DNA from 3 places in the Streptococcus sp. CM6 genome. Region 3 is predicted to be linked to each of the others. Evidence: predicted binding sites of a transcription regulator. Region 3 holds the regulator's gene; each other region holds the start of a gene.
The links. Region 3 encodes CtsR, which represses protease genes until heat stress. Its sites were predicted from a motif close to TTGGTCAAAAAAGGTCAAANA; they were not measured.
Positions count from the first base shown of each region.

Region 1 (10,306 bases), on a different contig from region 3:
AGCAATCAACTATGATGCAGAAGGTGTTCATACTTATACTGTAAAAGAAGTGAATGCCGGAGCAACTGGTATTACTTACGACACAGAAAAGACTGCAGTGGTAACAGTAACCAAAGATGCAGCAACAAATGCCTTGAAGGCAACTGTTGAATACCCAGCAGGTAATGTCTTCAAGAATAGCTTCAAAGCACCAGCGGTAGAAGCTACGATTGAAGCAACTAAGAAACTTGAAGGTAAAGAACTTGCGGCTGATGCTTATACTTTCGAATTGAAAGAGAAAGGCGCTGTTGTAGCTACAGCTAAGAATACTGCCGAAGGTAAAGTAGCCTTTGTTCGTTCATTCGAAGAAGCAGGTACTCATACTTATACCTTGGTTGAAAAAGTTGGTACTGAAGAGGGTGTTGAATACGATAAGACCGAGCATACCGTAACAGTCACTGTAGTTGCGGATGATCAAGGTCTCTTGACTGCAAAGGTTTCGTATGCCGATGGTAAAGAAGTTGTATTTACAAATAAATACACTGTTCCAACACCAACACCAGAACCAAATCCAAATCCAGCTCCAAATAATCCAGGAACAACGCCAGATCCAGCACCAACACCAGATCCAAACCCAACACCGGATCCAGATCCAAATAAACCAGGAGAAAAAGAGGAACCAAAACCAACACCTCCAGCTACGGAGACTAAAGGTAAAGCTGAACTTCCAAATACAGGTGAAGCAACCTCTATCCTTTCTGCAATTGGATTTGTAGTATTGGCATTGAGCGGATTGGTATTCTTCGTAAAACGTAAAGCTTAGGCTTTCGTAGGAGAAACATGAAACTTGGTAAGTGAGAATATTTCTTCTCTCTTAAACTTGATAGAGAAAGTCTCTAGAAAATTCGTTTTCTAGGGACTTTTTTTGTACTTCAAAAAATTTTTTAAAAAATAGTCAAATTTGGTCAAAAAGTTATTGACTTTTACTGACTAATGTGATATAGTAGAAACATAAGGAAAATGAATTCCTTAGAAAACCTCATTTTCAATGATTCTATTTCTTGAAAATGTATAATAGATACCCTAGAAAGGGGTGAGGCCTATGTTAAATCTAACAGACTTTGAAAAGAAAATGATAAAAGGCTTATTTAAAAAAGAAAAACCAGAAGTTATTCTTAGGGTAGCAAGTTAGCTAGTCTAAAATTTTTAAAACAAAGGTCAAAGATAGTCAATATCAGAGATCGCATCTAATTAAGAATAAACGAGGTAAAGAATATGAACAACAACTTTAATAACTTTAACAACATGGATGATTTATTTAACCAATTGATGGGTGGTATGCGAGGATACAGTTCTGAAAACCGTCGCTACTTGATTAATGGACGTGAAGTGACACCTGAGGAATTTGCTCACTATCGTGCAACTGGTCAATTGCCAGGAAATGCAGAAGTTGATGGACAAATGCAACAACACGCTTCAGGTATGAAACAAGACGGTGTCCTTGCTAAACTAGGTCGTAACTTGACCGCAGAAGCTCGTGAGGGCAAGTTGGATCCTGTTATCGGACGAAACAAGGAAATTCAAGAAACATCTGAAATCCTCTCACGTCGCACCAAAAACAATCCTGTACTTGTCGGAGATGCAGGTGTTGGTAAGACAGCCGTTGTCGAAGGCCTAGCACAGGCCATTGTGAACGGAGATGTTCCAGCTGCTATTAAGAACAAGGAAATTATTTCCATTGATATCTCAGGTCTTGAGGCTGGTACTCAATACCGTGGCAGCTTTGAAGAAAACGTTCAAAATCTAGTCAATGAAGTAAAAGAAGCAGGAAATATTATCCTCTTCTTTGATGAAATTCACCAAATTCTCGGTGCTGGTAGCACTGGTGGAGACAGCGGATCTAAAGGGCTTGCAGATATTCTCAAACCAGCTCTCTCTCGAGGTGAGTTGACCGTTATTGGGGCAACGACTCAAGACGAATACCGTAACACCATCTTGAAAAATGCAGCTCTTGCTCGTCGTTTCAACGAAGTGAAGGTCAATGCTCCTTCAGCAGAGGATACCTTTAAAATCCTTCAAGGGATTCGTGATCTCTATCAACAACACCACAATGTCATTTTGCCAGACGAAGTCTTGAAAGCAGCAGTTGATTATTCTGTCCAATACATTCCTCAACGTAGCTTGCCAGATAAGGCTATCGACCTTGTCGATGTAACGGCTGCTCACTTGGCAGCTCAACATCCTGTAACAGATGTGCATGCTGTTGAACGTGAAATTGAGGCAGAAAAAGACAAGCAAGAAAAAGCAGTTGAGGCAGAAGACTTTGAAGCAGCTCTTAATGCCAAAACACGCATTGCAGAATTGGAGAAAAAAATCGAAAACCACACAGAAGACATGAAAGTGACTGCAAGTGTCAACGATGTGGCTGAATCTGTGGAACGAATGACAGGTATTCCAGTGTCACAAATGGGAGCATCAGACATCGAACGTTTGAAAGATATGGCTCATCGCTTGGAACACAAGGTTATTGGCCAAGATAAGGCGGTAGAAGCTGTCGCTCGTGCCATCCGTCGTAACCGTGCTGGTTTTGATGAAGGCAATCGCCCAATCGGTAGCTTCCTCTTTGTAGGGCCTACTGGGGTTGGTAAGACAGAACTTGCTAAGCAATTGGCGCTCGATATGTTTGGAACTAAGGACGCTATCATTCGTTTGGATATGTCCGAATATAGTGACCGTACAGCTGTTTCTAAGTTAATCGGTACAACAGCAGGTTATGTGGGTTATGATGACAATAGCAATACTTTGACAGAACGTGTTCGTCGTAATCCATACTCTATCATTCTCTTGGACGAAATTGAAAAGGCTGATCCTCAAGTAATCACCCTTCTCCTCCAAGTATTGGATGACGGTCGTTTAACTGATGGTCAAGGAAATACAGTGAACTTCAAGAACACTGTCATTATCGCAACATCAAATGCTGGATTTGGCTATGAAGCCAACTTGACAGAAGATGCGGACAAACCAGAATTGATGGATCGTTTGAAACCATACTTCCGTCCAGAATTCCTCAATCGCTTTAACGCAGTTATCGAGTTCTCACACTTGAATAAGGAAGACCTTTCTAAGATTGTGGACTTGATGTTGGCGGAAGTCAACCAAACTTTGGCTAAGAAAGACATTGATTTGGAAGTTAGTCAAGCAGCTAAGGACTTTATCACAGAAGAAGGCTATGATGAAGTTATGGGTGTTCGTCCGCTCCGCCGCGTGGTTGAACAACAAATTCGTGATAAAGTAACAGACTTCCACTTGGATCATCTAGATGCCAAACATTTGGAAGCAGACATGGAAGATGGCGTTTTGGTCATTCGTGAAAAAGCCTAACTCAAGATTTTGAGAATAAAAAAGAAGGAACTAGCTAAAAGCTAGTTCCTTTTTGTGTTTAGATAACATGACGCTCAAAGGCATCATCTGAGATTCCTTGTTCCAGGATGAGTTTCGCCCATTCTTTAGCTGAAAAGAGGCTGTGGTCCTTGTAGTTTCCGCAAGATTCGATGGTTGTTCCAGGGACATCTTCCCAAGTAGTGGTTTCAGCAATTTCCTTGAGCGAATCCTTGATAACGGCCGCAATTTCAGCGCTAGTATGGCGTCCCCACATAATCATGTGGAAGCCTGTGCGGCAACCAAATGGTGAGCAGTCAATCATGCCGTCAATGCGGGTACGGATGAGTTTTGCCAAGAGGTGTTCGATAGTGTGAAGGCCAGCGGTAGGGATAGAGTCCTCATTTGGCTGTACCAAGCGAATATCAAAGTTGGAGATGACATCTCCCTTTGGCCCTGTTTCTTCCCCAATCAAGCGAACATAGGGTGCTTTAACAATAGTGTGGTCAAGTTCAAAACTTTCAACAATAACTTCTTTTGACATGGTAGTTCCTTTCAGTTTTCTTTTTTCATTATATCATAAAGGGTGCTGTTGATGGAGTTTGATAAATAATTTTTTGAGACTAGAATGATAATAAAGTCTCTATACATAAACCTCAGAATTATAAAAAAGAATGGAGTAAAGGAAAAGAAAAACTGAGTTCTTTCTAATGAAGCTAGAGCGACTTTTGAAAAGTGGATCAACTTTTTCTGAAATTTCTGTTTAATCTCTGAACTAATTCTGAACTAGATTGGGTATACTGGAGAAAATAAAGATAAAGGAGTTCAGTATGGAACATATGGTGAAAATAGAAGGCGTCTGCAAAAAGCATGGCAGCAAGCAGATTTTAGAAGATATTTCTTTTACAGCTAGAAGCGGTCGGATTACAGCTTTTCTAGGCCCAAATGGTGCAGGGAAAAGTTCGACCTTGAGGATTCTCTTGGGGTTAGATTGGGCGACAGCAGGAACTGCGACTTTTGATGGACAAACCTATCAGTCAATGATTTATCCTCTCAAAACAGTAGGTGCAGCTTTTGACGGTATTGGAGGTCTGCCAAATAGAAAGGTTTACGACCATCTGCATATTATTGCTGCAAGTAATGCTATTTCCAAGTCTCGGATCGATGAGGTTTTGGAGATGACTGGAATCGCTCATAAGAGGAAGGACCTCTTGTCAAGCCTGTCTCTGGGGGAAGGTCAACGCTTGGGTTTGGCAGCAGCTTTGCTGGGTGATCCTCAGTTTCTTATATTAGACGAGCCGACTAATGGGCTGGATCCAAGTGGGATTAAGTGGTTTAGAAAGTTTATCCGTCAGCAGGTTGATTTAGGGAAAACGGTACTTCTATCTTCCCATATCCTATCAGAGGTGCAAATGGTGACAGATGATGTGGTCTTGATTCATCATGGGCGAATTATTGAGCAAGGACGATTGGAAGAGGTGCTGCAAGATTCAGACAGTCTAGAAGATCTCTTCTTTGATTTGACAGAGGAGGTTTAAGATGAAAGAAACGATGTCCTTATTGCATTCAGAATGGTTGAAAATCCGATCAATCAAGGCTTTCAAAGTGAGTGTGGCCCTCATGCTGCTATTGGTGCCTGTCGTATCCTGGTTGGAGGGCCGACAGTATCTGTCTATCGGCTTGGAGGCTACGCCTGAGACGGTTCCTAATCTGATAAACGCCATTGATCCGCTGGAATATCTAGGTCTCAACGGGGCTTCTATGGCGGTCATGGTTTTGGTCATTTTAGCTGGAATTTTGGGAGCTATGGAATTTCAGTCTCATAGCTTGAGAACCAGTCTTTTAACCTGTAATAACCGCCTGAAGCTGCTTGTGGGGAAACTCATGACCTTTACTTGCTTTTCTCTTGCCATTAGCTTTTTATCAATCTACTTTAGTTATATGGTCATGCATTTCGCTTTAGGAAAGGAAGGGCTTGATCCGATTCTGCTCAATCAAGCAGCTTGGAGTCTGATTTTGTGGAAAACCTTATCTCTAACCTTATTGGGAATCCTTTCATTTTTGATAGGTTTATTGGCTCGGACCATGCTAGTTCCTCTGCTTTTTCTCGTACCCCAAATCTATAATTTAGGAAACTACCTAGCTGCTCACACGAGTTGGGGGACTTATTTGCCACAGCCAGCAGGAGAGTTGTTTGCTGCAACGCCAACTTCCCAATATGCTAACAATCCCTTGCAAGGGCTGTTGATACTTGGTGCATGGTTGCTAGTCATCGGCGGCATGGCTTCTCTGCGCTTTTTGAAGACGGATTTAGGAGGGCGATACTGATGATAAAAGCTCTGCTTAGAAGTGAATGGATTAAGTTCCGTTCTTACTATCTCGCTCTTGGTGCAGCCTTGGTGGTTCTGGTAGTCGTTCCTTTTTTCCTGATGAATCTTGACTATAGTCAGACAGCAGTTGGTCAGACGAAGGCTCTGAGCGAGGTTTTGCATGCCCTCTATCTGGCGCAGCCTGTCATCGTCATCTTCACTTCTCTCTATTTTGCCCAGGAGTTTGTCAAGTCTGGGATGCGAACGAATTTTCTAACTGTATCAAATAGAAAGGCTTGGTTGGCTGGGAAAATCCTTTTTCTGGCCTTACTGCTCTTGGCTCTCTACAGTGTCATGGTAGGCAGCTGTTTCTTTGTTATGCTGGCTCGTTTTGACCTGGACTTTAGCTGGTCCTTACTGGGAAAATTCCTCTATTACAGCTCTTTTGGTCTTCTCAGCAATATTTTTCTGGCTTTTTTAACTGCTGGCCTCGCTTTGCTCTTTCAATCTTGGGTTGTGCCGGTGTCGGTGCTCTTTCCTCTCTTGATTGGTCTCAGCCGTTTATTGGCGACTTTCATCAAGGAGGCAAAGTACCTGCCCGATCTGGCTACGCTAAATCTTTTTGAGTATGAAGGGCTTCAGCATTCAATAGATTTATCAGGGCTGGGAACACAGCTGTTATGGTTAGCTTTGGTTTGGAGCTCTGCTATATTCTTAACCTTGAAACGAGATGTTCGCTAGAGGTATGCTATAATGGAAATCATGAGACAGTATCGTATTTTGATGGTTGATGACGACCAGAGCATTTTGAAGCTGGTGAAAAACGTCCTAGAGCTAGATGCCTATGATGTGACGACGCTTGATCGGATAGAAGACCTAGAGCTGACGCATTTTGTCGGATATGACTTGATTCTGCTGGATGTGATGATGGAGCCTGTTAACGGTTTTGAGCTGTGTTCCTACATTCGTCCTCATCTTTCGTGTCCGATTATCTTTTTGACGGCTAAGGAGTTAGAGGCGGACAAAGTGGAAGGACTCTTTCGCGGAGCAGATGACTATATTGTCAAGCCTTTTGGAACCAAAGAATTGCTGGCGCGTGTCAGAGCTCATCTTCGGCGGGAGGAAAGACGTGAGGAGCGCTATTCTGAAATTGCTTCTTGTCAATTTTATCCAGAGCGCTATGAAGTTGCCTGTTTTGGTAAAGTCTTGAAATTTTCAGAGCGTGAGTTTAAGTTACTGCATTTACTTGCTAGCAATCCCAAGCAGACCTTCTCAGCTGAACGCCTGCATACCTTGCTTTACCCAGAAAGCTCAGAAACACAGCTTCGCTCCATCTCAGAATACGTATATCAGATTCGCCAAAAATGCAAACAAGAAGGGTTGCAAGCAATCGCAACAGTGAGAGGAGTAGGCTATAGATGGCAATTAGAACCCGAAATTTCAAAAGCCTAGTCTGGACAACCAGTTTAAAGATCGTCTTTTTTCATGTTTTGATTTTTGTGCTTATAGGTTATGAATTTACGCAAGGAAGTGATCACGTTCTTTTCACCTTGTTCTTTTGGGCAGGGAGCTTGCTGCTGATTACTTTTTATCATATTTTGAAATTGCTCCGAAAAATCGACAGGGAAATAAAAATGCTAACGAGCGAGAAGCTTCTAGAAGAAAATCAAAGCCAGTTTTTTCGGATTGAGGAAATGCTAGAAGTCTATAGCGATTTACGGAGCAGCCACCAAGAAAATGCTCGTCTTCTAGAAAAAGAGCAGCAGCATAATCAGGAGTTGATTTTACAGCTATCAGGGACATCGCACGATTTGAAGACGCCCCTAACTGTGATTAAGGGTAATGCTGAGCTCTTGGAAATGGCGCAGTTAGGCCAGCCACAGGCAGACTATGCTGCTGAGATTTTGCAGGCTAGTTACAAGATGGAAGAATATTGTGCCTCTCTTATTGATTACGCTAAGGCTTTTCAGATTGATTCTAATCAGTTCAGTCAGCTTTCCTTAGAGGACTTTTTGGCCTATCTCCAGGACGATTGGGCACTGTTCAGTAAACAGGAAAGCTATCGTTTTTATCTCCAAGAAGATTGTGATCTTAGTCTGATTTTGTCGATTCATTTGGACTATCTCAAACGGGCTTTGCTCAATATTTTACTGAATGCGCTTGAACATGCGGACCAGGATCAAAAGGAAGTCAAGCTAACGGTATCAGTGCAGCAGGACCAGTTGGTTTTTGCTATCTGGAACAACGGCCCTTCATTTTCAGAGGAGATGCTACTGGGAGCGGAACGGCTCTTTTACCAGAGTGACCAAAGCCGCAATTCAGCTAATCCCCATCATGGTATCGGCTTAGCCTTTTCTAAGCAGGTAGCTCTCTTGCATGGTGGCCGTCTGACCCTGCTCAATCCAGATCAAGGAGGAGCCTCTGTCGAGTTGACAATTTCATTAAAATAAATGAGGATGGAAGATTATAAAAACGCATAATACCAAGTGTCCAAAAGACTTGATATTATGCGTTTGATTTTTTTATTATGTAAAGATTTACTGGATTTTTCTCTCAAATTGAGTTTTTGTCCAGCCTTGTTTATTTACTTACGATACAGGCGATCGTATTGGTAGTATGGGTCAAAGGTTACGTTGATGCCTAGCTTGCGAAGGACATTCTTGTCTTCATCGGTCAAGATGATGGTTGAGTGGGCTTCGCTTCCTTTGAGGTTCCCAAGTTCTTCCATGGCACGCGCAGCATCTGGATTTTCCATAGCTGTGATGGCTAGCGCAATCAAAATTTCATTTGAGTGGAGGCGAGGATTGCGGCTACCTAGATGATCGATTTTAAGACCTTGAATTGGCTTGACGACTTCAGGCTCGATTAGTTTCACTTCCTTAGCGATATCAGCTGATTTTTTGATGGCATTGATTAAGGCGGCAGCTGTAGGACCAAAGAGTTCAGAGTTTTTACCAGTCACGACTTCCCCGCTTGGCAATTCAAGGGCTAGGGCAGGACCACCAGTTTCTTCTGCTTTTTGGCGTGCAGCAACAGCAACCTGACGGTCTGCAGGAGTGATGCCGAGGTCGTTCATGAGCAGTTCAATTTTCTTGACAGCAGTTTCTCCGACTTTTTCAGCTTTAAAATCAAGTACAGTCTGATAGTAGCGACGGATGATTTCTTGTTTCGAAGCTTCGATAGCAGCTTCATTATCAGTAATAGCGAAGCCAACCATGTTGACACCCATGTCTGTTGGTGAAGCGTATGGAGATTCACCGAGAATGCGTTCCAACATACGTTTTAGCACTGGGAAGATTTCGATATCACGGTTGTAATTGACAGTAGTTTCTCCGTAAGTTTGAAGATGGAAGGGGTCAATCATGTTGACATCATCAAGGTCTGCGGTTGCAGCCTCGTAGGCCAAGTTGACCGGATGATGAAGGGGAAGATTCCAAACTGGGAAGGTTTCAAACTTAGCGTAACCAGACTTGATGCCATTGAGTTGGTCATGGTACATATTGGACATACAAGTGGCCAATTTTCCAGAACCAGGTCCAGGAGCGGTTACGACAATCAAGTTGCGACTGGTTTTGATGTAGTCGTTTTTCCCCATACCTTCTGGAGAAATGATGTGGTCCATATCCGTCGGATATCCTTTGATTGGATAATGAAGATAAGAATCAATTCCGTTTTTATCTAACTGGTTGCGGAAGGCATCTGCAGCTGGTTGGCCAGCGTATTGTGTGATGACAACCGAACCAACAAAAATTCCCAGCTCATTGAATTTGTCAATCAAACGGAGAACTTCTTGGTCATAAGAAATGCCCAGGTCGCCACGCGCTTTAGAATGCTCGATGTTGCTTGCGTTAATGGCGATCACAACCTCAACCTGCTCTTTCAATTCTTGCAAGAGCTTGATTTTGTTGTCAGGCTCATAACCAGGAAGAACGCGAGCAGCGTGGAAATCTTCTAACATTTTGCCACCAAACTCCAAATAGAGTTTGCCGTCAAATTGGTTGATGCGCTCCAAGATGTGGTCGCGTTGTAGATTCAAATATTGTTCAGAACTAAAAGCTTGTTTTTTCATTTTTTTACCTCTGACCTCTATTATAATAAAAAAATGGGAGTTAGGAAACTACGGAGCTAAAAAAGAAATCAAAAAGATTAGGCAAACGCTTGCACTAAGTTTAAAAAAGCGCTATCATAGACTATAGATTATTAAAATAATGAGGTAAACAGATGCAAGAAAAATGGTGGCACAATGCCGTAGTCTATCAAGTCTATCCAAAGAGTTTCATGGACAGTAACGGAGATGGGATTGGTGATTTGCCAGGAATTACTAGTAAGTTAGACTACCTAGCTAAGTTAGGAATTACAGCGATTTGGCTTTCTCCCGTTTATGACAGTCCTATGGATGATAATGGCTATGATATTGCTGATTATCAAGCGATTGCAGCTATTTTTGGGACTATGGAGGATATGGACCAACTCATCGCAGAAGCTAAGAAGCGCGATATTCGAATTATCATGGACTTGGTGGTCAATCATACCTCGGATGAGCATGCTTGGTTTGTCGAGGCCTGTGAAAATCCTGATAGCCCCGAGCGTGACTACTATATCTGGCGCGATGAGCCCAACGATTTGGATTCCATCTTTAG
Region 1 covers NZ_JATS01000005.1:284-10,589, forward strand. The annotation lists partial or broken gene HMPREF1516_RS09660 (Spy0128 family protein) at 1-802, shown strand, start outside; gene HMPREF1516_RS01130 (ATP-dependent Clp protease ATP-binding subunit) at 1,255-3,360, shown strand; gene HMPREF1516_RS01135 (S-ribosylhomocysteine lyase) at 3,419-3,901, opposite strand; gene HMPREF1516_RS01140 (ABC transporter ATP-binding protein) at 4,188-4,895, shown strand; gene HMPREF1516_RS01145 (lantibiotic ABC transporter permease) at 4,897-5,685, shown strand; gene HMPREF1516_RS01150 (hypothetical protein) at 5,685-6,407, shown strand; gene HMPREF1516_RS01155 (response regulator transcription factor) at 6,420-7,118, shown strand; gene HMPREF1516_RS01160 (sensor histidine kinase) at 7,085-8,116, shown strand; gene HMPREF1516_RS01165 (DUF1846 domain-containing protein) at 8,251-9,735, opposite strand; gene HMPREF1516_RS01170 (glycoside hydrolase family 13 protein) at 9,888-10,306, shown strand, end outside.
Region 1: a site for CtsR is predicted at 1,184-1,204, ahead of HMPREF1516_RS01130 (ATP-dependent Clp protease ATP-binding subunit). Genes of this name have one in related genera too.

Region 2 (10,306 bases), on a different contig from region 3:
CGAGCCAACATCAAGATATAGGAAATCTTCATGAACTCCGATGGCTGGAAAAGTGTCGTTCCACCAATCGATACCCAGTTCTTGGCACCTGTTGACGCTACAAGATTTGGATTGTAGAAAACAAGGGGGAGGACCATCAAAGCCAACCCTAGACCATAAAGATAGGGAGTCACCTTCCATAAAAACTCGGTATTAAAGAACATGACCACAAATCCAATGACAAGCCCCAAGGCAATCCATGCGATTTGCTGACCTAGAATTGGTAATACATTATTGGGATAGTCATGACTAACTGCTATATAAATGGCCACTACTCCAATCACCAGTAAACAAAACACTGGTAGGAGGAGGCTATAATCGACTCGAGAGTCGAATGAACGTTTCATATTTTTTACCTATTCTCTTTCTTGGATTTTTCTTTCATTCTATTGCGACGAGATTGGAGAAAATCAGCTACAGCAGGCTCTAGCTGTTCTCTAGAAAGAACCTGAACAGCCCTTTCTTTTGACAAGGCCTGAGCGATTTGTTTGCCGTAACGCTTGCTGACAACTCGACTGTCTAAGATTAGAGCAACCGAACCTTGGTTGGGCCGTCTAACAGTACGACCAAGGGCTTGCTTTAACCGAATGATCGCCATCGGTAACTGATAATCATAGAAAGGATTTTTCCCTTCTTGGCGCAGTTCTTGGTTTAATTTTTTGGTTAAAGGCTCTTGGGGATTTTGGAAAGGCAATCTCGGAATCACTTGAATCACGCAAGGATGGGTTGAAAAATCAACCCCTTCCCAGAAACTACCTGTTCCAAGCAAGATCTGGCGTTCACCTTTTTCAAAACGTTTTTTCAGTTGGCTTGGTTCCCCATTTTTATACTGAGCTAGATGAGGTTGGTCGAGCAGGTCCGAAACTGCCAGCAGCATTTCTTTTGAAGTAAACAAAACCAATAAGGGTTCTTGAAAGGCCTGTAGGCTTCGAATGACAGAAGCCACTTCACTAGCATAGTCAAAAGATGAAACTTCTGTCACAAGAGGAAAGTCATTGACTAGAAAGACTTCTTGTTGCTCCTGCTTTGCTACATCAAGCCTAACAAGTGGAGCATCTGGGAATCCCAGTAAATCTGCTAAGGAAACCCGATTGCTAATTTCAAGAGTGGCAGATACTCCTAGGAGCCTACAATCTTCTGGCAATAAGTCTGCTAGTATAAAGCGGCCTTTTTTACTTGAACAAATCAAGACATCCTTGCTCGATTTCTCTGCTGTAGCAAGCCAAAATTCACGGTCCGACGTGAAAAAGTTTGCAAGCTCTCGATACTCTGGGAGAGCTAACTCCGAAAAATGCTGGCGCAAGTGTTCGAGAGAATCCAACCACTTTCCATTCTTCAGACCTGACTGATAGTGCTCCATCAAGTAACGACATTCAAAGCTAATACTCTCAAGCAAGCGTTTCTGAACCAAATTCTCCACTGACTCTAAGGACTTTTCAATTTGAGTTACAAGATCCTCAAGGCGATAAGCCTGCTGGGCTAGATTTTCGAGAGCTAGCAGCATTTTTTGAGCTTCATCCAAAATTACCAAACGGTTATCAACAAACTCTGGATTGTCTTCCAAACGAGTGACCAGATAGGCATGATTGGTCAGAAGAACACGACTGGTCTTGGCCTTTTCCTGCCCTCGTTTCCAAAAATCCTCTGTAGCAAATAAACTTTTCTTTGAAAGCTTGCCATCGTGGACTAGTTCTGACAGAAAGTTCTGGTAGCGATAAAGCTGCCCGATTTCGTCCAAGTCACCTGTCTCTGTCTCTGTTAGCCAGATGAGCAGTTGCATTTTAAAGCGTGTGAAGAGGCGATTGGACTCAGATCGATAGAGAATTTGATGAAAGGCATCCAGTTTCAAGTAATTTTGAGGACCCTTGAGACTATGAATCTCCAGATGGAAGACCTCTTTTAAACGCTGACCTTCTTCTTGCATGATTTGATTTTGAAGAATTTTGGTTGGAACACTCACTAGGATCCCTGCTTGACTCTCCAAGTTCAAAGCTGGGAGGAGATAACCATAAGTCTTGCCCAGTCCCGTTTGAGCTTGGATAAAGGAAGTCTGGTATTCTTCCAATAATTGCTCAATCTTCTCCGCAAATTCCAACTGTTGCGGTCGCTCCTCCAGCCCCAATAAAGAAATATTTTTAGCAAAATCTTTGGATAACTTTCGTGGGACTAAGCCTTTGCTTTCCTTTTTGAGGAAAAGCCCATGAAGCTCCATCAAGTCTGGTGAAGATAAGAGAGATTGTTGCTGATAGACCTCCTCAATCACCAGATAACTTTCATAGAGAAGGTTGTCTGCAAGGTCTAACAAGCTTTCTAAAAGCCCTTTAGGTAGCTCAAAAAGTTTTTGACGCATGTAAAGCAAGAGTTCAGCTGTTGCCTGAGCATCTGATAGGGCAGTATGGGCATGTTCCAGCTCAATGCCCAACTCTTGACAAAGGATACCTAAGTTATACTTTTCAAACTGAGGATACAGAACTTGGGCAAGCTCAACTGTATCCACTCGCGGTGTGCGCAATTCATATCCTTCAAAAAAGAGGAATTCTGCAAGAAGGTTGGCATCAAACTGTACATTGTGCGCAACAAAAATACCGTCCTTAACCAACTCAAAAATTTTTCCAGCCACCTGAGAAAATTCTGGTGCCGCAGCCAAACGCTGATCGGTCAGACCCGTTAATTCTTTGATATGAGAATCCAAGGGTTCGTGGGGATTGACATCAGTCGCATACTGATCGATAATGTCACCATTCTCAATCACCACAATGCCCACTTGAATAATTTTTGCCTTGCTTCCGGTGCTGGTCGCCTCTAAATCAACGACCACATACCGATCATTTCTCGCATTCATCATTAAAAATTATATCAAAAAAAGCATGATTTGACACCCCTCAACTTTGATAACAATCTCACTTTCCTTGTGAGTTTGAGTAAAAACCCAGACCTTAAAAGTGAGAATTTCACGCAAGTTCAGCAGTTGATTCCTGATTCTGAGGTATTTGAAAACCTTATCAACAAAGCTACATCAACATAAAAAGACAACTAAGGTATTAGCTGCCTTTTTGAGATATTTTTTTCATTGTTTTCGGAAGAGCCTTGCTAATTTCTGTTGGCAAGACAAGGTAGTTTTCTTGAGCAAGTTCTTGCGCGATAGCTGAATGAAGGTGGGTTGCTACCACTACCCTCTCATAGAGGCTGACTTGGTCAAACTGACCTGCAAAACCTGCAATGATTCCAGCAAGTGTATCTCCCATTCCACCAGTTGCTTGATAGGGGCCTCCAACCTGTAACTGATAATATTCAGGCTGACCGACTTGCCAGATACGAGTTGCCGGACCTTTCTCAACTAAAATCGTTCCTTGAGGAAAATCAGAAAGAGCCCTAGTAGTCGTCTCTGTATTTTGATGGTCAAGAACTATACCAGACAGTCTTTCCCATTCCTTTTGGTGGGGAGTTAGGATGAGCTGACTGGAAGGAAATGGTAACTGGCCTTTTGCTAAGATGCCCAAAGCACCGCCATCTGCAATCAAAACCTGGTCTTTTCTAAGGCTGTCACAGACCCGTTTTATGATTTCTTCTCCGAATGCATCCTCTCGCAAACCCGGACCTAACAAGACAACTTCTGCCTTTTCCAACTGTTCTTTTAACAATTGCTGGTCTTGAAGAGAAAATGCCATGGCCTCAGGTAAATGACTGTGCAGAGCCGAAATATTCTCCTTATCCGTGCCAACAGTCACCAACCCTGCCCCACTTTTGACTGCTGCCAAGGCAGCCATGATGATGGCTCCACCATAAGGATAGGTCCCACCAAGCAAGAGCAGACGGCCATAGTCTCCTTTATGACTGGTACGAGAACGTTCAATAATGATTTTTTCTAATAAATCTTGATCAATCACTTTCATCGTTTTTTCCCTCTCACTCCATTATACTACAAAAGGAGGTTCAGACCTCCTTCTACACTATTTTCCCTTAAATTCCGCAAAGATCTGTAAGATTTTAGCTGCCACTGCTGGAGAAGGTTCTCCTTTTAGCTCTAACGTGTCATCTGCATATGGAGTAAGGCCAGCAAAGTCTCCTATCTGGACTGAATAAAGAGACGTTTTAAACAATTCAATATCGTTTTGGTCATTTCCAAAAGCGATGAAGTTCTCCCCGCATAACTTTTCAACAGTTGTCGCCTTATGAGTATCCAAGGGGTTGACATAAAGGCACTTTTCATGCGCATGATAGGAGAGATGAGCCTGTCCTAGTCTTTCTAACTGACCAAGCAAATCATCAAGCAACTCCTCATGGTCGCCCATATAGATGACTACCTTAATCGGAGTACCTAAGTCCTCGAGTTTCTGATGACGAGCTACCTTTAGAGGATCCACACTGGAAATAAATGGAATCTTCTCTACAATCTGACCACTATAGTCAAAGCAATCATCTACAAAGAAAGGGAGATTATAAGTCTGGCAGTAATCCACTAGCGCCTGATAAACTCTAGCATCGAGATTCCTTTCGAAGATAGCCTTACCTAGATGATAGGCTACGCCACCATTCAACCCTATGACCAAGCGCTGACTGAGTTCAGGGCCTAATAAACCCAAGCAATCCCGATAAGAGCGAGCTGAGGCAAACACAAGCTCATGTCCATAATCTTCAGCCTTTAAAAGAACCTGCTTAATCTCCTCATCTATGGTCATATAGTCGAAAGACAGCGTCCCATCCAGATCAAATACGAATTTCATCTTACTAGTCCTTGTTTAGTGTTCGAAGCGCTGCCTGATAGGTTTGCGCCATCAGCATGGTAATGGTCATAGGACCAACTCCACCCGGTACAGGTGTGATGTGACTAGCAAGTGGTGCAACGGCATCATAATCAACATCTCCACAAAGCTTGCCGTTTTCATCTCGGTTCATCCCAACGTCAATGACAACCGCTCCTGGTTTGACAAAGTCAGCAGTCACAAACTTAGCGCGACCGATAGCTACGACAAGAATATCTGCCTTAGCAGCCACCTTGGCAAGATGATGGGTGCGTGAGTGGGTCAAGGTTACTGTTGCATTCTTAGCCAAAAGTAGCTGGGCCATCGGTTTACCAACAATATTTGAGCGACCGATAACAACCGCATTTTTACCTTCCAACTCAATCCCATATTCATGAAACATCTCCATAATTCCTGCAGGTGTCGAAGGAATCATAACTGGATGACCAGACCAGAGGCGACCCATGTTTAGCGGGTGGAAACCATCCACATCTTTTTCGGGATCAATGGCTAATAAAACTGCCTCTTCATCAATATGTTTTGGTAAAGGTAACTGGACCAAAATCCCATGCCAAGCTGAATCTTGATTGTATTTGGCAATCAAGTCTAACAATTCCGCCTGGGTAATGGTCTCTGGAACTCGCACTACTTCACTACGGAAGCCAGCAGCGAGAGCTGAGCGTTCCTTGTTGCGAACGTAGACTTGGCTGGCTGGATTATCTCCCACCAAAATCACCACCAAGCCTGGAACTAAACCTGTTTCTTCTTTTAGTTTAGCCGTCTTTTCAGTCAACTGCCCCTGTAACTTAGCCGCAAGAGCCTTCCCATCAATAATCTGTGCCATATCTCTTCTCTTTTCTATCAGATATCCTCTATTATAACAAAAAATACCTTGTCATTCTAACACTTCTTGACTAATGGACCTTATAGTCAAAAACTATAAGAAAAAGCCCTTATCGAGCTTTTATGCCTATTTATATTAGGAGAATCTATCATGTTTTCTTTTTTACTTTTGGAGTCGGTAAGACTTCATACATATCCTTGATTAGTTTCGCTAGAAATGACTTATCTTCAAGATCTTCTAGCAAAATCATCTCCTTAGCTCCTTCATAAGGACGTTCAAGCCTAGTCTGTTCCAATTGATCCATGACCACCTTCACAGGCTTCAGTAACAGACGATTATCATAGATTCCCCCAATAATCTTCCCACGATAATAAAGGATATACTCTCCCATCATTGGACGATAACTCATCTCCTCTAGCTCTGATAGCTGTTCGAGAATAAAATCTAAATATTCTTTACTGGAAGCCATGATGCCTACTCCGCTTCTTCTAAAAATGAGGTATTACAAAACCTTACTCAAAAATTCCTTGGTCCGTTGTTCTTTTGTTTGATTGAAAATCTCTTCTGGAGTTCCATCTTCGACAACAACTCCATCCGCCATAAAGATAACACGGTCTGCTACCTCACGCGCAAAGCCCATTTCATGCGTCACAATCACCATAGTCATCCCTGACTTGGCAAGGTCTTGCATAACAGCTAGAACTTCTCCAACCATCTCAGGGTCAAGGGCTGAAGTCGGCTCATCAAAAAGCAAAACATCTGGTTCCATAGCAAGTCCACGTGCAATAGCAATCCGTTGTTGCTGACCACCAGACAAACTCTGAGGATAGGCCGTCGCCTTATCTGGCAAACCAACTTTTTCTAACAGTTCCTGTGCTCTTTTCTCCGCAACTTCCTTGCTTTCACCTTTAGTTTTGATTGGGGACAAAGTGATATTTTCCATGACCGTCATATTAGGAAAGAGGTTGAATTGTTGGAATACCATACCCATCTTTTCACGCATAGCAAAAAGGTCATTTTTCTTATCAGTGATATCAACTCCTTCAAAGATAACCTTACCTTTACTTGCTTCTTCAAGGAGATTCATCGAACGAAGGAGAGTTGATTTCCCGCTCCCTGACGGTCCGATAATGACCACAACTTCTCCACGTTTAATCTCAAGATTGATGCCTTTTAAAACTTCATTTTTCCCAAAAGACTTATGTAGTTCTTCAATTTTAATCAAAGTTTCTGTCATTATTTCTTGTCTCCTTGTCCAATATGTTTTTCAAATGCTTTCAACGCCACTGTCAAAACAGAGGTCATAATCAAATAGTAAAAGGCTGCAAATAAAAGGGGAGTCAACGGTAAATAAGTTGTTGTTGCTACAGTCGTTGCACCATTCCACAACTCCATCACCCCAATTGCCGACAAGAGGGAACTATCCTTGATAATGGTGATAAATTCATTTCCCAGCGCTGGAAGAATATTCTTGATAGCTTGTGGCAAAATGACATAACGCATGGCATTTTTCGGACGAATACCTAGAGAATATGCGGCCTCTAACTGCCCTTTAGGAACCGCATTGATCCCAGCACGAACAGTTTCTGAAACGTAAGCTCCACTGTTCATAGAAATAATCAGAATACCAGGAATCAAACGAGAAAGATCAACTCCTAAAATTCCCACTTGAATAGTCGGAGCATTGATATGCATAAGAGCAAAGGCAATCATTATTTGAACCATCATCGGAGTTCCACGGAAGATCCAAACATACACATTTGCAAACCAAACGAGCGGTTTAAAGCGTGAACGTTGAGCAAAGGCCAGTAAGACACCTATAATGGTCCCTAAGCAGACAACAAGGATAGAAATCAATACGGTAATCAGAGCACCATAGTTAAAATATGGTAAATACTTTGGTAAAAAAGAAAAATTCATATTCAATCAACTTTCTATGTATTAGATTGTATGATTATAACACGAATTGAATTAAAATGCAATATTTTTCTCTAATTTTAACAATTAACTTGATAGAATAGAGAAATAGAGAGAAATCACAGTTTTTTTCTAGTCAACTACCTCTTGTTTATGGTAAAATAGAAACGATAAGAAATGGAGGAGAATCAAAATGGAATCACATTTGGTTAGAATCATTAACCGCCTAGAAGCAATGACAAAAGATGGTGGAAATCTAAAACGTAATTTTGAACGTGAAGGTGTTGTTGTCGCAGAAGTTGCATACAGCCACGACGAAGAAAACGGATCACTCTTCACTCTTCGCGATGTAGAAGCTCGTGAAACCTATACCTTTGATAGCATTGATTTGATTGCAATGGAGATCTACGAACTCCTTTACTAATATACAAACAGCAGAGAGACCCCTGCTTGATGAATGAGAATCCTTTTTGTCACCACAAATGGGATTTTTTTCTTACCTTCAAGTCGCTTAATCCTCCATAAATCCTTCTTTTAAAAATGACCACTTCCCAATCTTTTTACTTGCTTTACACCTTAATCATGCTATAATGAGAGTATAAAACTTTGACTATTCTTGACCTTTTTCTTAGGTCAAGAATACGAATGAAATGAGGTAGATGTATGCTCTGTCAAAACTGTAAAATTAACGACTCAACAATTCATCTGTATACCAATATCAATGGACAGCAAAAACAAATTGATCTCTGTCAAAATTGCTATAAAATTATCAAAACAGATCCAAATAATACCCTCTTTAAAGGAATGACTGACTTAAACAATCGTGACTTTGATCCTTTTGGAGACTTTTTCAATGATTTGAACAATTTCAGGGCTTCTTCAAATAACGTCCCTCCAACTCAATCCGGTGGGGGATACGGAGGTAATGGGGGATACGGACCTCAAAACCGCGGACCTGTTCAAACACCTCCTCCTAGCCAAGAAAGAGGGCTCCTAGAGGAATATGGTATCAACGTGACTGAAATAGCTCGTCGGGGAGATATTGACCCTGTTATAGGTCGAGATGAGGAGATTATCCGCGTTATCGAAATCCTCAACCGTCGAACCAAGAACAATCCTGTCCTTATCGGAGAACCAGGTGTTGGTAAAACTGCCGTTGTCGAAGGTTTAGCTCAGAAGATTGTCGATGGTGATGTTCCCCACAAACTCCAAGGCAAGCAGGTCATCCGTCTGGATGTAGTCAGTCTAGTCCAAGGGACAGGGATCCGAGGCCAATTTGAGGAACGTATGCAAAAACTCATGGAAGAAATTCGCAAACGCGAGGACATCATCCTCTTTATCGATGAAATCCATGAAATTGTTGGCGCTGGATCTGCTGGCGATGGCAATATGGATGCAGGAAATATCCTCAAACCAGCCCTTGCCCGTGGTGAATTGCAACTGGTCGGCGCCACTACTCTCAATGAATACCGTATCATTGAAAAAGATGCTGCCCTCGAACGCCGTATGCAGCCTGTCAAGGTAGATGAACCAACTGTCGAAGAAACCATTACCATCCTCAAAGGGGTTCAAAAGAAATACGAAGACTACCATCACGTCAAGTATACTGATGCTGCCATCGAAGCAGCTGCTACTCTTTCCAATCGTTACATCCAAGATCGCTTCTTGCCAGACAAGGCTATTGACCTGTTGGATGAAGCTGGTTCTAAGATGAATCTGACACTGAACTTTGTTGATCCTAAAGTGATTGATCAGCGTTTAATTGAAGCTGAAAATCTCAAGGCTCAGGCTACACGAGAGGAAGACTTTGAAAAAGCTGCCTATTTCCGCGATCAGATTGCCAAGTACAAGGAAATGCAGAAAAACAAGGTGACTGACCAAGATACTCCTATCATTAGCGAGAAAACCATTGAACATATCATTGAGCAGAAAACCAATATTCCTGTCGGAGAACTCAAAGAAAAAGAACAGTCTCAGCTTATCCATCTAGCAGACGACCTCAAAGCTCATGTCATTGGTCAAGATGAAGCTGTTGATAAGATTGCCAAGGCCATCCGTCGTAATCGAGTTGGACTTGGAACTCCTAACCGGCCAATCGGAAGCTTCCTCTTTGTCGGACCAACTGGTGTCGGTAAGACAGAACTTTCCAAACAACTAGCCATTGAGCTCTTTGGCTCTGCTGACAGCATGATTCGCTTTGATATGAGCGAATACATGGAAAAACACAGTGTGGCTAAATTAGTCGGAGCCCCTCCAGGCTATGTCGGCTACGATGAAGCAGGTCAGTTAACGGAAAAAGTTCGTCGCAATCCCTACTCTCTCATCCTTCTCGATGAAGTTGAAAAAGCCCACCCAGATGTGATGCACATGTTCCTTCAAGTCTTGGACGATGGTCGTTTGACTGATGGGCAAGGACGGACAGTTAGCTTTAAGGATGCTATCATTATCATGACCTCAAATGCGGGTACCGGTAAGGCCGAAGCCAGCGTTGGTTTTGGAGCTGCTCGTGAAGGTCGAACCAACTCTGTTCTCGGTGAACTCGGTAACTTCTTTAGCCCAGAGTTTATGAACCGTTTTGACGGCATCATCGAATTTAAACCTCTCAGCAAGGACAACCTTCTCCAAATCGTCGAACTCATGCTAGCGGATGTCAACAAACGCCTCTCTAGCAACAACATCCACCTCGATGTGACAGACAAGGTCAAGGAAAAGTTGGTTGACCTAGGTTATGATCCCAAAATGGGAGCACGCCCACTCCGTCGTA
Region 2 covers NZ_JATS01000018.1:21,569-31,874, forward strand. The annotation lists gene HMPREF1516_RS04675 (FtsW/RodA/SpoVE family cell cycle protein) at 1-386, opposite strand, end outside; gene HMPREF1516_RS04680 (bifunctional DnaQ family exonuclease/ATP-dependent helicase) at 392-2,881, opposite strand; gene HMPREF1516_RS04685 (NAD(P)H-hydrate dehydratase) at 3,081-3,932, opposite strand; gene HMPREF1516_RS04690 (HAD hydrolase family protein) at 3,990-4,763, opposite strand; gene HMPREF1516_RS04695 (bifunctional methylenetetrahydrofolate dehydrogenase/methenyltetrahydrofolate cyclohydrolase) at 4,768-5,625, opposite strand; gene HMPREF1516_RS04700 (TfoX/Sxy family protein) at 5,774-6,094, opposite strand; gene HMPREF1516_RS04705 (amino acid ABC transporter ATP-binding protein) at 6,128-6,862, opposite strand; gene HMPREF1516_RS04710 (amino acid ABC transporter permease) at 6,862-7,545, opposite strand; gene HMPREF1516_RS04715 (DUF1797 family protein) at 7,736-7,966, shown strand; gene HMPREF1516_RS04720 (ATP-dependent Clp protease ATP-binding subunit) at 8,206-10,306, shown strand, end outside.
Region 2: a site for CtsR is predicted at 8,146-8,166, ahead of HMPREF1516_RS04720 (ATP-dependent Clp protease ATP-binding subunit). Genes of this name have one in related genera too.

Region 3 (10,306 bases):
TCTCGTGACTTCTTTAAGTATGCTCATCGATTGATTTTCCAAGCGATGGTAGATTTGTCGGATCGTGGGGAAGCAATTGATGCGACGACAGTTCGGACGATTTTGGATAGCCAAGGGGATCTCCAAAATATTGGCGGCCTGTCCTATCTTGTCGAAATTGTCAACTCTGTACCAACCTCAGCTAATGCGGAATATTATGCTAAAATCGTAGCCGAAAAGGCCATGCTACGTCGCTTGATTTCCAAGTTGACAGAGTCTGTCAACCAAGCCTATGAAGCTTCTAAGCCTGCAGATGAAATCATCGCTCAGGCTGAAAAGGGGCTTATTGATGTTAGCGAAAACGCCAATCGTAGTGGGTTCAAGAACATCCGAGATATTCTAAATATCAACTTTGGGAACCTAGAAGTTCGGTCACAACAAACAACGGATATCACTGGTATTGCAACGGGTTACCGTGATTTGGACCATATGACGACAGGTCTCCATGAGGAAGAACTAATTATCCTAGCGGCGCGACCAGCAGTTGGTAAGACGGCCTTTGCCTTGAACATTGCTCAGAACATTGGGACTAAGTTGGACAAGACGGTTGCCATCTTTTCACTGGAAATGGGTGCGGAAAGTCTAGTAGACCGTATGTTGGCGGCCGAAGGCTTGGTGGAGTCTCATTCTATCCGTACGGGTCAATTGACTGATGAGGAGTGGCAAAAGTATACCATTGCTCAAGGGAACCTAGCCAACGCGAGTATCTATATCGATGATACGCCAGGGATTCGGATCACGGAAATTCGTTCGCGGTCACGCAAACTGGCTCAAGAAACGGGCAATCTAGGATTGATTTTGATAGACTACCTACAGCTTATTACAGGGACTGGTCGTGAGAACCGCCAACAAGAAGTTTCTGAAATTTCTCGTCAGTTAAAAATTCTAGCCAAGGAATTGAAAGTTCCAGTCATTGCTCTTAGTCAGTTATCTCGTGGAGTGGAACAGCGTCAGGATAAGAGACCAGTCTTGTCTGATATTCGTGAATCGGGTTCTATCGAGCAGGATGCGGATATCGTAGCTTTTCTATACCGTGACGACTACTACGATCGTGCTGGTGAAGAAGAGGAAGGAATTCCAAATAACAAGGTTGAGGTTATCATCGAGAAAAACCGTAGTGGAGCTCGCGGAACGGTGGAATTGATTTTCCAAAAAGAATACAATAAATTTTCAAGTATTTCAAAGAGGGAGGCATAAGATGTCAGATGCATTTACAGATGTAGCCAAGATGAAAAAAATCAAAGAAGAAATCAAGGCACATGAGGGACAAGTCGTTGAAATGACTTTGGAAAATGGCCGTAAGCGCCAAAAAAATAGATTGGGTAAGCTAATTGAGGTTTATCCATCTCTATTTATCGTTGAATTTGGGGATGTTGAGGGAGATAAACAAGCTAATGTCTATGTTGAATCCTTCACCTACTCAGATATCTTGACAGAAAAGAACTTGATTCGCTATCTAGACCAAGAATTCTAAAATGAAGTGAGCTTTGCTCACTTTTTTCTTTTTCTCCCGAATAGTATAAACGAGGGTAACCTCAGAAATTTATATTATTAAGGAGAATGAATGACGTTTTTTAAATCAGGAGTTAAGAAGAGTAGATGTACTCAGTTGAGTGTAGGGCTGGCTACTTTGTTCGTTACGAGTACCTTTTTGTTTGGTGGGGAATCGGTTCAAGCCGACAGTGTAGCGCGTGGAGATGATTATCCGCTTCACTACAAAAATGGTAGTGTAGAAATCGACCAGTGGCGGATGTATTCTCGCCAGTGTACCTCTTTTGCGGCCTTTCGTTTGAGTAGTGTAAATGGCTTTGAGATTCCTCCTGCTTACGGAAATGCGAATGAATGGGGACATCGTGCAAGGCGAGAAGGCTACCGTGTGGATACTAAGCCAGAAGTTGGAGCTATTGCTTGGTCGACAGAAGGTTATTATGGGCACGTGGCCTGGGTATCAAATGTATCAGGGGATACGATTGAAATCGAAGAGTATAACTATGGGGTTCGAGAAAAGTATAACCGTCGAAAAGTCAAGGCTAGTTCGATGACAGGTTTTATTCATTTCAGGGATTTATCCGCTACCCATAGTGTGAGTGAGGGTTCTCGTAACTCAGAGCTTCCGTCCAGCGGGACAATAGTATTCACGGGGAAATCGCCGATTATGGACCAGCCGTCAAGTACAGCGCAAGTTATCGACTACTACTATCCTGGTGAAAATGTTAGCTACGATCAAATCGTAGAAAAGGACGGTTATAAGTGGCTTAGTTACCTGTCCTATAGTGGAATGAGGAGATACGTTCAGTATATGGAAACAGAATCGGTGGAGAATGGTTGGAAGAAGCAAAACGGTATTTGGAATTACCGTGAGAATGGGAAACTCGCAACTGGTTGGAAGAAAATAAATGGCAGTTGGTATCACTTCAAAGAAAACGGGACTATGTCAACAGGTTGGGTAAAGTATGACTCGCATTGGTACTATCTAAAGACATCAGGTGAGATGCAGACGGGATGGCTCAAGGAAAATGGAACATGGTACTATTTGGAAAGTTCAGGGGCTATGAAGTCTAGTCAGTGGTTCCAGGTAGGCGGAAAATCTTACTACGTCAATGCTTCAGGGGCTTTAGCAGTGAATACTACAGTGGATGGCTATCGAGTGGATAGTAATGGAGCTAGAATCTAGAAAGAATATAAAAAAGAGAACTTCACTACCATTTGCCTATTCTTTCCGATGGTATTTTTCCTTGCTTTCCTTTATAATGGGTGTATGGACAAGAAAAAATTATTATTAATTGATGGATCTTCAGTTGCTTTTCGAGCTTTTTTTGCGCTCTATCAGCAGTTGGATCGTTTTAAAAATGCTAATGGCCTTCATACCAATGCAATCTATGGCTTTCAACTCATGTTGAATCATGTCTTAGAGCGAGTTGAGCCTAGTCATGTTTTGGTAGCTTTTGATGCAGGTAAGACGACCTTTCGAACAGAGATGTATGCAGACTACAAGGGTGGGCGTGCGAAAACTCCAGATGAGTTTCGTGAGCAATTTCCCTTCATTCGTGAGTTGCTAGACCATCTTGGAATTCGCCATTATGAGTTGCCGCAGTATGAAGCGGATGATATCATCGGGACTCTGGGTCGCTTGGCTGAAAATGAATCTTTTGATGTAACAATCGTCAGCGGAGATAAAGACTTAATCCAGTTGACGGATGAGCACACAGTGGTCGAGATTTCCAAGAAAGGTGTGGCTGAGTTTGAGGCCTTTACACCAGCTTATCTTATGGAGAAGATGGGACTCACACCGTCTCAGTTTATAGATCTCAAGGCCCTTATGGGGGATAAGTCTGATAATATCCCTGGCGTCACTAAGATTGGTGAAAAGACAGGCATAAAGCTCTTGCTAGAACACGGTTCGCTAGAGGGTATTTATGAAAATATCGATGGCATGAAGGCTTCGAAGATGAAGGAAAATCTCATCAATGACAAGGAACAAGCCTTCCTGTCTAAAACCTTGGCGACTATTGAGACTCAGGCACCGATTGAGATTGGCCTTGATGATTTGGTCTATAATGGCCCAGATGTGGAAAATCTTGGGAAATTCTACGATGAGATGGGCTTCAAACAGCTCAAGCAAGCTCTAAATGTGTCATCAACGGATGCGCCTGAAAGCTTGGAATTCGCCATCGTTGACCACGTTAGTCAAGACATGCTGAGCGCAGACTCTATCTTCCACTTTGAACTCTTTGGTGAGAATTATCATACAGATGACTTGGTTGGTTTTGCCTGGTCCTGTGGGGATAAACTTTACGCTACAGACAAACTTGAGCTCTTGCAGGAACCGATTTTCAAGGAATTTTTAGAAAAAACACCTCTGAAAGTGTATGATTTTAAGAAAGCTAAGGTTCTTTTAAATCGCTTTGGTTTGAATTTACAGGCTCCTGCTTTTGACAGCCGTTTGGCCAAATACCTCCTCTCTACTGTCGAGAATAATGAAATTTCAACCATTGCGAATCTCTATGGCCAGACTTATTTGGTCGATGATGAGACTTTCTATGGTAAGGGGGTCAAGAGGGCAATTCCTGAACGTGAGAAATTCTTGGAGCACTTGGCTCGCAAGATTGCTGTATTGGTTGAGACTGAGCCGGTTTTACTTGAAAAACTCAGTGAACATGGGCAGTTAGATCTCCTCTATGACATGGAGCAACCTCTGGCTTTTGTCCTTGCCAAGATGGAAATTGCTGGGATCAAGGTCAAAAAAGAAACCCTACTTGAGATGCAAGCTGAAAATGAGGTCGTCATTGAGCAACTCACTCAAGAAATCTACGAGTTAGCTGGTGAAGAGTTTAATATCAATTCCCCTAAGCAGTTAGGTGTCCTTCTCTTTGAAAAACTGGGACTTCCTCTAGAATACACCAAGAAAACCAAGACAGGTTACTCGACAGCCGTGGATGTGCTGGAGCGTCTGGCTCCTATTGCTCCTATTGTTAAGAAAATCCTCGATTACCGTCAGATTGCTAAGATTCAATCGACTTATGTGATTGGCTTGCAGGATTGGATTTTAGATGATGGCAAGATTCACACGCGCTATGTGCAGGATTTGACTCAGACAGGGCGTCTGTCTAGTGTGGATCCAAACTTGCAAAATATTCCTGTTCGTTTGGAACAAGGCCGTCTCATTCGTAAGGCTTTTGTACCTGAGTGGGAAGATAGCGTGCTGCTCAGCTCGGACTATTCACAGATTGAGTTGCGCGTTTTGGCTCATATTTCCAAGGATGAGCACCTAATTAAGGCCTTTCAAGAGGGGGCAGATATCCATACCTCGACGGCCATGCGGGTCTTTGGAATTGAACGTCCTGAGGATGTGACTCCAAACGACCGTCGTAATGCCAAGGCGGTAAACTTTGGAGTGGTTTACGGGATTTCAGACTTTGGTTTGTCTAATAATCTGGGCATCAGCCGTAAAGAGGCTAAAGCCTACATTGACACTTACTTTGAACGCTTCCCAGGTATTAAAAACTACATGGATGAGGTGGTGCGTGAGGCGCGTGATAAGGGCTATGTAGAGACCCTTTTCAAGCGTCGTCGAGAGCTACCAGATATCAATTCGCGCAACTTTAACATTCGTGGTTTTGCAGAGCGGACAGCTATCAACTCTCCTATCCAAGGTTCGGCGGCGGATATTCTCAAAATTGCTATGATTCAGCTAGACAAAGCTCTAGTTGAAGGTGGCTATCAGACCAAGATGCTCTTGCAAGTGCATGATGAAATCGTCCTTGAGGTTCCAAAATCAGAACTAGAAGCCGTCAAAACTCTAGTGAAACAAACCATGGAAGAAGCCATCCAAATCAGTGTTCCCCTGATCGCTGATGAGAATGAAGGAGCAACTTGGTACGAGGCTAAATAAGAAAGATATGATGGAGTTTGAAGTACTTGCCTTCAAACTCTTTTTCATGATTTTCTGTAAGCAGTTTCCTTGACTTTTCCTTGTATTTGCGTTACTATATGTCCATATAAGATATGGGAGTCTGTGTACAGTCTGAGAGGAAGTGTTAAACTTCGACCGCACCTGATCTGGGTAATGCCAGCGTAGGGAACGATACTTAGCCGAATTCTGCACCTTTTCCATATATGGAAGGGGTTTTCTTTTTGTCAAAAGGAAACCTGAGAAAAGGAGGTTTTTATGAAAGCAAGCATTGCCTTGCAAGTCTTGCCCCTATCACAGGGGATTGATCGAATTGCTATTATCGATCAGGTTATTACCTATCTGCAAGCTCAGTCCGTGACCATGGTGGTGACACCATTTGAAACGGTCTTGGAAGGGGAGTTTGATGAGCTCATGCGCATTCTCAAAGAAGCGCTTGAAGTGGCTGGGCAGGAGGCAGATAATGTCTTTGCCAATGTCAAAATAAATGTAGGAGAGATTTTAAGCATCGATGAGAAACTTGAAAAGTATGATGAGACGACAGATTAGTCTTTTGGGATTTCTCGGAGTCTTGTCGGTCTGGCAGTTAGCGGGAATATTCAAACTTTTACCCAAGTTTATCCTGCCAACTCCTCTTGAGATTCTCCAGTCCTTTGTTCGTGACAGAGAATTTCTCTGGCACCATAGTTGGGCGACCTTGAGAGTGGCTTTACTCGGTCTAGTGCTGGGTGTCTTGATTGCCTGTCTCATGGCTGTGCTCATGGACAGTCTGACTTGGCTCAATGATCTGATTTACCCTATGATGGTGGTTGTCCAGACTATTCCGACCATTGCTATAGCTCCTATCTTGGTCTTGTGGCTAGGCTATGGAATTTTGCCCAAAATTGTCTTGATTATCCTGACGACAACCTTCCCTATCATCGTCAGTATCTTGGACGGTTTTAGACATTGTGACAAGGATATGCTGACCTTGTTTAGTCTGATGCGTGCAAACCCTTGGCAAATCCTGTGGCATTTTAAAATCCCTGTCAGCCTGCCCTACTTTTATGCAGGTCTGAGGGTCAGTGTCTCCTACGCCTTTATCACAACCGTGGTATCTGAGTGGTTGGGAGGCTTTGAAGGACTAGGTGTCTACATGATTCAGTCCAAGAAACTGTTTCAGTATGATACCATGTTTGCCATTATTATTCTGGTGTCGATTATCAGCCTTATCGGTATGAAGTTGGTCGATATTAGTGAAAAATACGTGATTAAATGGAAACGTACTTAATAGAGCGTTTTAGAAAAAGAAAAGAGGAAATGAAAATGAAGAAAACATGGAAAGTGTTTTTAACGCTTGTGACAGCTCTTGTAGCTGTCGTGCTGGTGGCTTGTGGTCAAGGGACTGCTTCTAAGGACAATAAAGAAGCAGAACTCAAGAAGATTGACTTTATCCTAGACTGGACGCCAAATACTAACCACACAGGGCTTTATGTTGCCAAGGAAAAAGGTTATTTCAAAGAAGCTGGAGTGGATGTTGATTTGAAATTGCCACCTGAAGAAAGTTCTTCTGACTTGGTTATCAATGGCAAGGCACCATTTGCAGTGTATTTCCAAGACTACATGGCTAAGAAATTGGAAAAAGGGGCAGGAATCACTGCCGTTGCCGCTATCGTTGAGCACAATACATCAGGAATCATCTCTCGTAAGTCTGACAATGTCACCAGTCCAAAAGACTTGGTTGGTAAGAAATACGGAACTTGGAATGACCCAACGGAACTGGCTATGTTGAAAACCTTGGTAGAATCTCAAGGTGGAGACTTTGAGAAGGTCGAAAAAGTACCAAACAACGACTCAAACTCAATCACACCGATTGCCAATGGTGTCTTTGACACTGCTTGGATCTACTACGGTTGGGATGGTATCCTTGCCAAATCTCAAGGCGTAGATGCTAACTTCATGTATTTGAAAGACTATGTCAAGGAATTTGATTACTACTCACCCGTTATCATCGCAAACAACGACTATCTCAAAGATAACAAGGAAGAAGCTCGTAAAGTCATCCAAGCTATTAAAAAAGGCTACCAATATGCCATGGAACATCCAGAAGAGGCTGCAGATATCCTCATTAAGAATGCACCTGAACTTAAGGAAAAACGTGACTTTGTCATCGAATCTCAAAAATACTTGTCAAAAGAATACGCAAGCGACAAGGAAAAATGGGGACAATTTGACGCAAACCGTTGGAATGCCTTCTACAAATGGGATAAAGAAAATGGCATCCTTAAAGAAGACTTGACTGACAAAGGCTTCACTAACGAATTTGTAAAATAATGACAGAAATTAGACTAGAACAGGTAAGCTATGCCTACGACAATGAAAAGATTTTAGAGGACATCAACCTGCAGGTGACTTCAGGTGAAGTGGTTTCTATCCTAGGTCCAAGTGGTGTTGGAAAGACCACCCTCTTTAACCTAATCGCTGGGATTTTAGAAGTCCAGTCTGGGCGAATTGTCCTTGATGGCGAAGAAAATCCCAAGGGGCGCGTGAGTTATATGTTACAAAAGGATCTCCTTTTGGAGCACAAGACGGTGCTTGGCAATATCATACTGCCCCTCTTGATTCAAAAGGTGGATAAGGCGGAGGCCATTGCCCAAGCAGATGAAATCCTTGCGACCTTCCAGCTGACAGCTGTACGGGATAAGTATCCTCATGAACTTAGCGGTGGGATGCGTCAGCGTGTGGCCTTACTTCGTACCTACCTTTTTGGGCACAAGCTCTTTCTCTTGGATGAGGCCTTTAGCGCCTTGGATGAGATGACCAAGATGGAACTCCATGCTTGGTATCTTGAGATTCACAGGCAGTTGCAGCTGACGACCTTGATCATCACGCATAGTATCGAAGAGGCCCTCAATCTCAGCGACCGCATCTATATCTTGAAAAACCGCCCCGGGCAGATTGTTTCAGAAATTAAACTAGAGTGGTCTGAAGGTGAGGACAAGGAAGTTCAAAAGATTGCCTACAAACGGCAAATATTAGCAGAATTAGGCCTAGATAAGTAGAAAAATAGGGAGTTGGTGAAGATTATCCTTTACCAGCGCCCTTTTTCTTTAAAAAAATCAAAAATTTCGGTATAATAGTCAAAGATGGTCAAGGTTCAAAGAAGGAGTTTGATTTACTATGAGATTTAAAAATACATCAGATCATATCGAAGCCTATATCAAGGCGATTTTAGACCAGTCTGGTATCGTGGAATTGCAACGGAGCCAGTTAGCTGATACCTTCCAGGTTGTGCCAAGTCAGATTAACTACGTCATCAAGACACGCTTTACGGAAAGTAGAGGTTACTTGGTTGAGAGCAAGCGTGGTGGTGGAGGCTACATTCGCATAGGGCGGATTGAATTTTCCAGTCATCATGAGATGCTCCGCGATTTGCTTTATTCGATTGGTGAGCGAGTTAGTCAGGAGATTTATGAGGATATTCTCCAGCTTTTGGTGGAGCAGGACTTGATGACCAAGCAGGAAATGACCTTGCTGACTTCAGTAGCAACAGATCGTGTCCTAGGGGAAGAATCCTCAGTTGTCCGTGCCAATATGCTCCGACAGCTATTACAAGAGGTAGATAGAAAAGAGAAGTAAGATGAACTATTCAAAAGCATTGAATGAATGTATCGAAAGTGCCTACATGGTTGCGGGCCATTTTGGAGCTCGATATCTAGAGTCTTGGCATTTGTTGATTGCCATGTCCAATCACAGTTACAGTGTGGCAGGTGCGACTTTAAACGATTATCCTTATGAAATGGACCGTTTAGAAGAGGTTGCGTTGGAACTGACTGAAACGGACTATAGTCAAGACGAAACCTTTACGGAATTGCCCTTTTCCCATCGTTTGGAGGTTCTCTTTGCAGAAGCAGAGTATGTGGCCTCAGTGGTCCACGCAAAGGTACTAGGGACAGAGCATGTCCTCTATGCAATCTTGCATGATGGCAATGCCTTGGCGACTCGCATCTTGGAGAGAGCAGGCTTTTCTTATGAAGACCAGAAAGATCAGGTTAGAATTGCTGCTCTTCGTCGCAATCTAGAAGAGCGTGCAGGATGGACAAGAGAAGATCTCAAGGCTTTGCGTCAACGTCATCGCACAGTAACTGACAAGCAAAATTCCATGGCCAATATGATGGGCATGCCTCAAGCTCAAAGTGGTGGTCTAGAGGACTACACGCATGACCTGACGGAGCAAGCGCGTTCTGGCAAGTTAGAGCCAGTTATCGGTCGAGACAAGGAAATCTCACGTATGATTCAGATTTTGAGTCGGAAGACCAAGAACAATCCTGTCTTGGTTGGAGATGCGGGTGTCGGGAAAACAGCTTTAGCACTTGGACTTGCTCAGCGTATTGCTAGTGGGAATGTACCAGCTGAAATGGCTAAGATGCGCGTTTTGGAGCTTGATTTGATGAATGTCGTTGCAGGGACACGTTTCCGTGGTGACTTTGAAGAGCGTATGAACAACATCATCAAGGATATCGAGGAGGATGGCAAAGTAATCCTCTTTATCGATGAACTCCACACCATCATGGGTTCTGGTAGCGGTATTGATTCGACTCTGGATGCAGCCAATATCTTGAAGCCAGCCTTGGCTCGAGGAACTTTGAGAACGGTTGGTGCAACCACTCAGGAAGAATACCAAAAACACATCGAAAAAGATGCAGCCCTTTCTCGTCGTTTTGCCAAAGTGACGATTGAAGAGCCAAGTTTAGCTGATAGCATGACTATTTTGCAAGGGTTGAAGGCTACCTATGAGAAACACCATCGTGTGAAAATCACAGATGAAGCTGTCGAAACAGCAGTTAAGATGGCACATCGTTACCTGACCAGTCGTCA
Region 3 covers NZ_JATS01000009.1:105,930-116,235, reverse strand. The annotation lists gene dnaB (replicative DNA helicase) at 1-1,236, shown strand, start outside; gene HMPREF1516_RS02920 (Veg family protein) at 1,238-1,513, shown strand; gene HMPREF1516_RS02915 (N-acetylmuramoyl-L-alanine amidase family protein) at 1,604-2,713, shown strand; gene polA (DNA polymerase I) at 2,798-5,431, shown strand; gene HMPREF1516_RS02905 (thiamine-binding protein) at 5,708-5,998, shown strand; gene HMPREF1516_RS02900 (ABC transporter permease) at 5,961-6,719, shown strand; gene HMPREF1516_RS02895 (ABC transporter substrate-binding protein) at 6,755-7,762, shown strand; gene HMPREF1516_RS02890 (ABC transporter ATP-binding protein) at 7,762-8,490, shown strand; gene HMPREF1516_RS02885 (CtsR family transcriptional regulator) at 8,609-9,067, shown strand; gene HMPREF1516_RS02880 (ATP-dependent Clp protease ATP-binding subunit) at 9,069-10,306, shown strand, end outside.